DNA from 3 places in the Agarivorans sp. 2_MG-2023 genome. Region 3 is predicted to be linked to each of the others. Evidence: predicted binding sites of a transcription regulator. Region 3 holds the regulator's gene; each other region holds the start of a gene.
The links. Region 3 encodes NrdR, which represses ribonucleotide reductase genes. Its sites were predicted from a motif close to AAACACNANATNTNGTGTTT; they were not measured.

Region 1 (3,283 bases), on a different contig from region 3:
TACTTGCATGGAGATGATTGAACACGTGCCCGACCCTGGTTCGGTGATTGCTGCTTGTGCTCAATTAGTGAAACCTGGCGGCAAGATTTTTGTGTCCACCATTAATCGTACCCCTAAAGCTTACCTGTACATGATTTTAGCCGCAGAGAAGCTACTCAAAATTGTTCCTAACGGCACCCATCAGCATGATAAGTTCATTCGTCCCTCAGAATTGTTAGCATGGGCTGACGACAATGCGCTACGCAGTGAGGCCATTAGCGGAGTGCAGTTTTTCCCGGTGATTGAAAGCTTCCGCTTAAGTAACAATGTTGATGTTAACTATATGGTGCAACTGGCAAAGCCGGAGTTAAACAATGACTAAACAAGCGGCGGTATTATTCGACTTAGACGGTACCTTATTAGATACTGCTCCCGATTTAGGCGCAGCAGCCAACTATGTATTAGCCAAACACCAACGAGCTCCGCTTAGTATGGCGCAAGCACGCCAGTTAAGCTCTCACGGCGCTATAGGTTTGCTCAAAGCAGGTTTTGGTGAGGCAGACTGGGAAAAACAAGCCCAAACAGAGTTACGCCAACAGCTGCTTGATTACTACCAACAGCACATTTGTGAAGGCACTGATTTCTTCTCAGGGATTAGGCAAGCTTTACAATGGCTGAATCAGCACTCGATTGCTTGGGGTGTGATTACCAATAAGCCTGAAGGGCTAAGCAAACAGCTACTTGCTCACTTCCCTGAATTTGAACAATGCGCAGTATTAGTCGGTGGCGATACGATTGCCCAGCGAAAACCCGATCCTGAGCCAATGTTGCTTGCCTGCGACACCATCAAGGTAGATCCTCTACATTGTCTATATGTGGGAGATGCCGAGCGCGATATCGCCGCAGGCAACAACACAAACATGACCACTTTACTCGCATTATGGGGTTACATTTCAGAGCAAGATAATACAGAGCTTTGGGCTGCTGATTTACACTGTGAAAAAAGTGAGCAACTCGAACAAACTATAAGCGACTGGCTGAGCGAATTGTAGGCAGCTTCAAGTTTTATAAAAATAAATTTTTTGAGTAAAATTTTACGAAAAAAAACTTGCATTAATGCCAGCTAGCCAGCTTATATAGATAGCTAGTTAGTGAGCACTAACATATGTGAGTTATCTGCAAGTTATACACAATTTCTTCTTTTCTGCTAGAGCTTGCGAAAAAGCCAAAACCTCATTATCTTGTACCCATAGATTTTAAAAACACTATATCTAGTGGCTAACAGCAAATAGCAGTACTAGATAAGCAGCAGCAAAAATTAGGATACAGGGCCTCCCCTTCATGAATAAAGATCTTCTGATAACCAAACGAAGCGGTAAACAAGAAGCGATCAACTTAGATAAGATCCACCGAGTGATTACTTGGGCCGCTAAAGGCCTAAAAAACGTATCGGTATCGCAAGTAGAACTTAAATCTCACATCCAGTTCTACGACGGTATGGCGACCAAAGATATTCATGAAACCATTATTAAATCTGCTGCGGATTTAATCTCACAAGAAACCCCAGATTATCAATTTTTGGCTGCACGTTTAGCCGTGTTCCATCTTCGTAAGAAAGCTTATGGCCAGTTTGAACCGCCAGCGCTTTACGACCACGTTGTAAAGCAATGCGAAGCAGGTCGTTACGACATGCATTTGCTAAAAGATTACACACCTGAAGAGTTCGCCCAAATGGACGACTTTATCGACCACTGGCGCGATATGGACTTTTCATACGGAGCAGTTAAGCAATTAGAAGGCAAGTACCTTGTTCAGAACCGAGTCAGCGGCGAGATTTTTGAAAGCGCACAGTTCTTGTATATTTTGGTGGCGGCGTGTTTATTTGCTCACTACGATAAATCGGTTCGTTTAACCTACATCCGTCGCTTTTATGATGCGACCTCTAAGTTCAAAATCTCTTTGCCAACGCCGATTATGTCGGGCGTTCGTACCCCTACTCGTCAGTTCAGCTCTTGTGTACTGATAGAGTGTGGCGATAGCTTAGAGTCTATTAACGCAACAGCGTCTTCTATTGTTACTTACGTGTCGCAACGTGCAGGTATTGGTATCAACGCTGGTCGCATTCGTGCCCTAGGCAGTGAAATTCGTGGTGGCGAAGCCTTCCACACAGGTTGTATTCCATTCTATAAGTACTTCCAAACTGCGGTTAAATGTTGTTCACAAGGCGGTGTTCGTGGTGGAGCTGCAACCATTTTCTACCCATTCTGGCACTTAGAAGTAGAGTCACTATTAGTACTTAAGAACAACCGTGGTGTAGAAGATAACCGTGTTCGCCATATGGATTACGGTGTTCAGTTAAACAAATTGATGTACCAACGTTTGGTAAAAGGCGAAAACATCACCCTGTTCTCGCCTAGTGATACTCCAGGTTTATACGACGCCTTCTTTGAAGACCAAGACAAATTTGAACGATTGTATGAGCAATACGAAAAAGACCCGAGTATTCGTAAAGAACAGATTAAGGCGGTCGATTTATTCTCTTTGTTAATGCAAGAGCGCGCGTCAACAGGTCGGATCTACATTCAAAACGTTGATCACTGTAATACGCACAGCCCATTTGACCCAGCTCAAGCCCCGGTACGTCAATCTAACCTGTGTTTAGAAATTGCCTTACCCACTAAGCCGCTGCAGCATGTACATGATGAAAACGGCGAAATTGCCCTTTGTACTTTATCGGCCTTTAACCTAGGTGCCATTGAAAACCTAGACGAGCTAGAAGAGTTATCAGACTTAGCGGTACGCGCTTTAGATAGCTTACTCGACTACCAAGATTACCCAATCAAAGCCGCGAAAAAAGGCTCTGACGGTCGCCGTACCTTAGGCATAGGCGTGATTAACTACGCCTATTACTTGGCCAAAAACGGCACTAAATACAGTGACGGCAGTGCTAACAACTTAACTCACCGAACCTTTGAAGCTATTCAATACTGGCTATTAAAAGCCTCTATGCGTTTAGCCAAAGAGCAAGGTGCTTGTCCAATGTTTAACGAGACAACGTACTCGCAAGGCGTATTGCCTATCGATACTTACAAAAAGTCTCTAGATAAACTCAGTGACGAACCGCTGCATTATGATTGGGAAGAGCTACGCGAAGAAATCACTACGCATGGTTTGCGCAACTCTACCCTGTCGGCATTAATGCCATCAGAGACCTCAAGCCAAATCTCTAACGCGACCAATGGTATTGAACCACCACGTGGATTTATTAGCGTTAAAGCCAGCAAAGACGGTATTCTTAAGCAAG
Region 2 (3,283 bases), on a different contig from region 3:
GCCAGTAAAGTCACACTCGTAACATTCATCTATCGGTGTATTGGTGCCGTAATAAGGTACGCGACTGTAGCTGTAATCCCATACGTCTTCTAAAGCTTCAGTGTTGTGTTGCATGTTTGGGTATTCGCCATAACAAATAAAACCACCACTGGTTACCGACGGGTAAGGTAATTCGAAATCGATTTTGTCGAACGGATTAACTTTTTTCTCTACATCTAAATGGAAGCTGTTGGTGTAATAGCCTTTATCAGTAACGTCAGCAATCACACCAAACTTTTTAGCGTCTAAGCGGCAGAAGCGATCACACAAGTTTTCACTTGGGGTGCTGTACAAGCTAAATGCATAGCCGCTTTCTTTTTCCCAGCGAAGAGTAGCTTGCTTAAGCGCAGTAACAATACCAAGGGCTTTTTGTTGAAGTTGTTTATTATCGTACACGTGGTCTTTGTTGTCGTAGAGCGCGTTTACTGTTTCGTGTAAACCAATGTAACCCAATGAAATTGACGCACGACCGTTTTCAAAGATCTTAGATACGTCATCTTCGGCGTTAAGCCGAACACCACAAGCGCCTTCCATGTACAAGATGGGAGCAACTTTGGCTTTCACGCCTTTTAAACGGTCTATACGTGTATCTAGGCCCATTTTTGCCACGCTTAAACGTTGCTCCAATAATTCAAAGAAGCGTTGCTCGTCACCTTTAGCTTCAATAGCGATACGCGGTAAGTTTAAGCTAACCACTCCTAAATTATTGCGGCCGTCGTGGATGTCTTTACCATCTTCTTGGTAGTGACCTAAAAAGCTACGGCAACCCATTGGGGTCTTAAATGACCCGGTGACCTCTACTACTTTTTCATAGTTAAGAATATCTGGGTACATGCGTTTCGACGCACACTCTAAAGCTAACTGCTTAATGTCGTAACTTGGGTCAGACTTCTTATGATTTAGGCCATCTTTAATTGCAAACACCAGTTTAGGGAACACTGCTGTTTTGGCATTTTTGCCCAAACCTGCAATACGGTTCTCTAAAATTGAGCGCTGAATAAGGCGAGAGGCCCAGCAAGAACCTAAACCAAATCCAAATGTAACAAACGGAGTTTGACCATTTGCGGTATGCAAGGTGTTTACTTCGTACTCAAGTGACTGAAAAGCGTCGTGACACTCTTTCTCAGTTTGTGCTTTAGCGTAAGCTTCGGCGTCTGCTATTTGCCACTGTTGAGCGGTAGCTAAATGTTTCTCATGGCTTTTAAGCACATAGGGCGACAGAATTTCATCGATACGGTTAATCGTGGTTCCGCCGTAAATATGGCTAGCCACTTGGGCAATAATTTGTGCCGTAACAGCAGTCGCCGTAGAAATCGACTTAGGCGTTTCTATCTCGGCATTACCCATTTTAAAACCACCGGTTAACATCCCTTCAAGGTCAATCAACATACAGTTAAACATAGGGAAGAACGGTGCGTAATCTAAATCGTGAAAATGGATTTCACCAGCTTCATGGGCTTTAACAACATCACGTGGAAGTAAATGCGTTTTTGCGTAATGCTTAGCAACAATACCTGCTAACAAGTCACGCTGAGTAGGAATAACTTTACTGTCTTTATTGGCGTTCTCGTTTAACAGTGCCGCATTGCTTTGCTCAACCAGACCTCTGATTTCGCTATTTAGCACGCTACGCTTATCGCGAGCAACGTCTCTATCATGGCGATATTCAATATAAGCACGAGCCAGTGTTTTGTTGTCGCTTTCCATCAAGAAGTTTTCTACCGACGATTGAATATCGTTAATATCAACTTCTGATTGATTCAAAAACTGCTCAGTGACCTGCTGAGTAATTTGTAGTGCTACGAGGTTATCCTTTACTCCTAAAGCTTCAGCAGCTTTCAGTACGGCATCTACAATTCGCTTCGCGTCGTAAGGTACACGGCTTCCGTCTCGTTTTATCACGACTGTTTTCACGATTTACGCTCCAATTTAACTCACTCATTCTATAAAATTGTTTGGAAGCCACGTTGTTAAAGGCTTTGCAGAGAGTTCTGCATACAAAAAGCGTTAAACAGGATGGTTTTCCATATCTAGTGGTGAAGGATTTTAGTACCCACTAGATATAGTAGTCGAGTAATTTTATTCATAAAGCAAATACCAATGATCAAGATCAATTGAAGCTAAGAAAGACAATTTGTTTGCACAAAAATGACCCACTAATCACAGCAATATTTTGTGCCCTTTCCCACAGTGAACTCGCGGTTGTTATACGGCACGCAAACAAGGATAATAGCGGCTCGTTTCGCTGCATCTTACTTAAATGACTGAATATTTGTTGTTATTGATTAGCACCGTGCTGGTTAATAATTTTGTACTCGTTAAATTTTTGGGCTTATGCCCATTTATGGGTGTATCCAGTAAAGTGGAAACTGCAATAGGCATGGCCTTAGCAACCACTTTTGTACTCACCCTCGCCTCTATGTGTTCTTATTTAGTGGAGCAATATATTCTTGCACCACTAGATATAGTGTATTTGCGCACCATGAGTTTTATTTTGGTGATTGCCGTTGTAGTGCAATTTACCGAGATGTTTGTTCAAAAAGCCAGCCCCGCTCTGCACCGCGTATTGGGTATTTACTTACCTTTGATTACCTCTAACTGTGCAGTCCTAGGCGTAGCGCTGTTAAATATTAACGAACAACACGATTTGTTTGAGTCAATTATTTACGGGTTTGGCGCCGCTGCAGGTTTCTCATTAGTTCTCATATTGTTTTCAGCGATGCGAGAGCGCTTAGTGGTTGCCGATATTCCAGTGCCATTTAAAGGTGCTGCAATCGCCATGATCACCGCAGGCTTAATGTCGTTAGCTTTTGTTGGATTCACCGGATTAATTAAGTAGTAAATCAGAATGTTAGAAGCACTCATCGCCATTACATTATTAGCTCTCGTGTTTGGAGCAATACTGGGTTATGCCGCAATAAAATATAAAGTGGAAGGCAACCCTATTGCCGACCAAGTAGAAGCCTTGCTCCCGCAAACTCAGTGTGGACAATGCGGCCACCCAGGCTGTCGCCCCTATGCAGAAGCCATTGCCAACGGTGAAGCAATCAATAAGTGCCCGCCGGGTGGTGATGAAACCGTAGTAAAGATTGCCGATTTGCTTGGTGTTGAAGCGATCCCTTTAGATGAAGCCGCCGTTAAAGAAGATGACCGCAAAAAAGTCGCTTTTATCGTAGAAGATGCTTGTATTGGTTGTACTAAGTGCATTCAAGCTTGCCCAGTTGACGCAATTATGGGCGCAAAT
Region 3 (3,283 bases):
GAGCCAGCTCGTTAGGAACTTTTAACCAAATGTTTACTGCCCTAGCACTAGGGCTAATACTTACCACTTCCGCTAAGCCATCTACGTGGCCGCTAACAATATGGCCGCCAAAACGATTAGTGGCGAGCATAGCTTTTTCTAGGTTCACCTTATCGCCCTGCTTACATTTAGCCAAAGAGGTTAAACTAAGAGTCTCGGTGGAAACATCGGCGCAAAAGTAATCACTACCAAATTCAACGACTGTTAAGCAAATACCATTTACGGCGATACTGTCGCCCAGATGCACATCAGCCATGTCTAAACTGGAACAGGCGATATGTAAACGCACGTCTCCGCTGCGCTTTTCAATGCTCTTGATAATGCCAAGGGCTTCGATAATTCCAGTAAACATTATTGTGCACCCTTTGCTTGTGGGATCCAGATAGTTTTAATGTCGGGGCCTACGCGGCGGGTTTCAAGGCATTGCCAAGAATTTAACTGATTCATCTCAGTAAAACCCTCTAGGCCTATTAAGCTTTGTGCATCGGCGCCCATCAACTTACCTGCTTGATAACAAATTAGCTGGTCGACCAGCTTTGCTTTAATTAGTGCAGCCGCAAAATTTGCTCCTGCTTCCACCCACACATCGTTGATTTCAGCTTCCGCTAGCTGTTGCATCAACTCACTCAAGCTCTGGTCTGAATCACTTATGATAAATTGCTTATCAGCGGCTACTTGCGGCTGAAGATGGGTTCCCGCTAGCCAAAGTGACTTGGGATGTTTGAATATGTTTAAAGATTGAGAAGCCGCAGATAAACGTTGCTGACGATCCACCACAATACGCAATGGCTGGCGTAAGCTCTGTTGCTCTAGTTGGTGGGTTAAACTACCTAACTCATGATGGCGAACATTTAAACTCGCGTTATCTCTAAGCACAGTGGTAGCGGTAGACAAAATAGCATGGCTGCGAGCGCGTTCACGTTGAACATCGCTCCGTGAATAAGAAGAAGTAATCCACTTACTTTCGCCATTCGATAAAGCGGTTTTGGCATCAATCGAGCCTGCCAGCTTTAAACGTACAAATGGGCGCTTACGTTCCACTCGGCATAAAAAGCCAGGGTTTAGCGCCCTCGCCGCTGATTCCATTAAGCCAGAGCGAACTTTAATGCTCGCCTGTTCTAACATACCAATGCCTCGGCCAGCGACTTGCGGATTAGGGTCAACCATCGCAATAATCACTTCGGCGACTTGCTCTTCAATCAACATGCTTGCGCAAGCGGGCGTTCGGCCTACGTGGCTGCAAGGCTCTAGGGTGACATAGGCAAGTGCACCCACTACGCTATAGCCAGCTTCTTTAGCCTTTGCAACGGCATTAACCTCTGCATGCCCCTCGCCAGCCTTTTGATGATAACCTTCACCAATAATCTGACCGTTTTTTACCAGTACACAACCCACATTTGGATTGGGCGCGGTAGTGTAAGTTCCTAACTCAGCAAGGCGTAGCGCTCTTGCCATGTATTGGCAATCTTGAGGGCTAAAGCTCACTTATTTTTCCAACTTTGCAATTTCGTCACTAAACTCTTTAATGTCTTCAAAGGAGTGGTATACCGAAGCAAAGCGCACATAAGCCACTTTATCGAGGCTAATCAGCTGCTCCATCACAATCTTACCAATGAACTTGGTTTCTACTTCACGCTCGCCGGTGGCGCGAAGTTGAGACTTAATTTTATTTACTGACTGCTCAACTTGGTCAACACTCACCGGACGCTTCTCTAGCGCTCGCATCATGCCTGCTCGCATTTTCTCTTCGTTAAAAGGTTCTCTTATCCCATTACCTTTAATGACTCGAGGCATGACCAATTCAGCTAACTCAAATGAAGTAAAGCGCTCATGGCACTCTGAACACTCACGGCGTCTTCTCACCTGATGGCCATCAGCCACTAGACGTGAGTCAATAACCTTAGTTTCATGGGCGGAGCAAAATGGACAATGCATGGGTGTTCCTTTAGTCAGATATGTAACGATTTTATCTGCTTAACAGGCCAAGGTACAGATCAGTAAAAAACTTAAGCGCTGAAAACTTAAGGATTAATGGACGAGTGCTCTGCAACAAGTAACATTTTATTAGCACTGTCTTTTTAATAAGTGAAAAGCGAAGACCAAAGCTCAGTTTGCTTTAAATATCTAAAAATTATAATCCCAAACGGCCAAATATAAATTGTTGAATAAAATAGACTTTTATTAGTTTCGTTGTTTGCCAAGTGTAGTGTAGTAACCAATTACTACCCCTTACACTCTGCTAGCCCTTATCCTGCCAATGAAATGTAAATAAATTGTTAAGGCGAGAGTGATGGCTAAAGTACTTATTATTGCGGGCGATTTTGTTGAAGATTATGAATTGATGGTGCCGTTTCAAGCACTACAAATGGTAGGGCATAATGTTGTTGCTGTTTGCCCAGAAAAGCAATCAGGTGAGCAGATAAAAACTGCGATTCACGATTTTGAAGGTGACCAAACTTACAGCGAAAAGCCAGGGCACAATTTTACCCTTAACGGCAGCTTTGGTGAAATAGTTGCCGATGATTTTGACGCCCTATTGTTGCCTGGCGGCCGTGCGCCTGAATACCTGCGCTTAAACCCTCAAGTGCTAGAGATCATCAAAACCTTTGCCAATAAGCAGCAACCCATAGCGGCGGTATGCCATGGTGCCCAATTGTTAACGGCGGCAGGTATTGCCTCTGGCAGACACATTTCTGCCTACCCTGCTTGTGCGCCAGAAGTAACCGCAGCCGGCGGCGACTATGCTGATATTGCCGTAGACCAAGCAATAACAGACGGAAACTTGGTCACCGCTCCCGCATGGCCCGCCCACCCTCAATGGCTAGCTCAATTTAACGCCTTGTTAAAATAGCCCAGATGAAAGAGCAAGTTTTGACGTTTTGTACCATGATTAGACTTCGATCTAATCATGGTGAGATTTGTTATGTGTGAGATCTATTCAGGTACTGAAGCCGAATTGTTTGAATTAAAGTCGCGTTCGGTGCGTTTAGACGGTGTGGTCACGAGTGTTCGTTTAGAAGCGATTTTCTGGCAGCTATTAGAGCAAATAGCCGATGAAGCGGAACTGAGCCTAGCAGGTTTTCTAACTCAGATTTACCATGAAGTTTTGCAGCGAGAAGGCAAAGTGGGCAATTTTACTTCATTGCTAAGGGTCGCCTGTACTACCCATTTAAATCAGGGCAAGCGCTTAGTGCTGCATCAAGGTTCTATTGAGCAAACAGCAGGCAAATCCTTTGCCCATAAC

Region 1: a site for NrdR is predicted at 1,240-1,259, ahead of nrdA (class 1a ribonucleoside-diphosphate reductase subunit alpha). Genes of this name have one in related genera too.
Region 2: a site for NrdR is predicted at 2,091-2,110, ahead of nrdD (anaerobic ribonucleoside-triphosphate reductase). Genes of this name have one in related genera too.

Annotation. Positions count from the first base shown of each region.
Region 1 is NZ_JAUORQ010000009.1:101,059-104,341, forward strand. It holds gene ubiG (bifunctional 2-polyprenyl-6-hydroxyphenol methylase/3-demethylubiquinol 3-O-methyltransferase UbiG) at 1-361, shown strand, start outside; gene Q4549_RS14685 (HAD family hydrolase) at 354-1,031, shown strand; gene nrdA (class 1a ribonucleoside-diphosphate reductase subunit alpha) at 1,321-3,283, shown strand, end outside.
Region 2 is NZ_JAUORQ010000025.1:2,707-5,989, forward strand. It holds gene nrdD (anaerobic ribonucleoside-triphosphate reductase) at 1-1,953, opposite strand, end outside; gene rsxA (electron transport complex subunit RsxA) at 2,300-2,878, shown strand; gene rsxB (electron transport complex subunit RsxB) at 2,888-3,283, shown strand, end outside.
Region 3 is NZ_JAUORQ010000003.1:138,524-141,806, forward strand. It holds gene Q4549_RS05680 (riboflavin synthase) at 1-391, opposite strand, end outside; gene ribD (bifunctional diaminohydroxyphosphoribosylaminopyrimidine deaminase/5-amino-6-(5-phosphoribosylamino)uracil reductase RibD) at 391-1,524, opposite strand; gene nrdR (transcriptional regulator NrdR) at 1,525-1,974, opposite strand; gene Q4549_RS05695 (DJ-1/PfpI family protein) at 2,330-2,890, shown strand; gene Q4549_RS05700 (ribbon-helix-helix domain-containing protein) at 2,963-3,283, shown strand, end outside.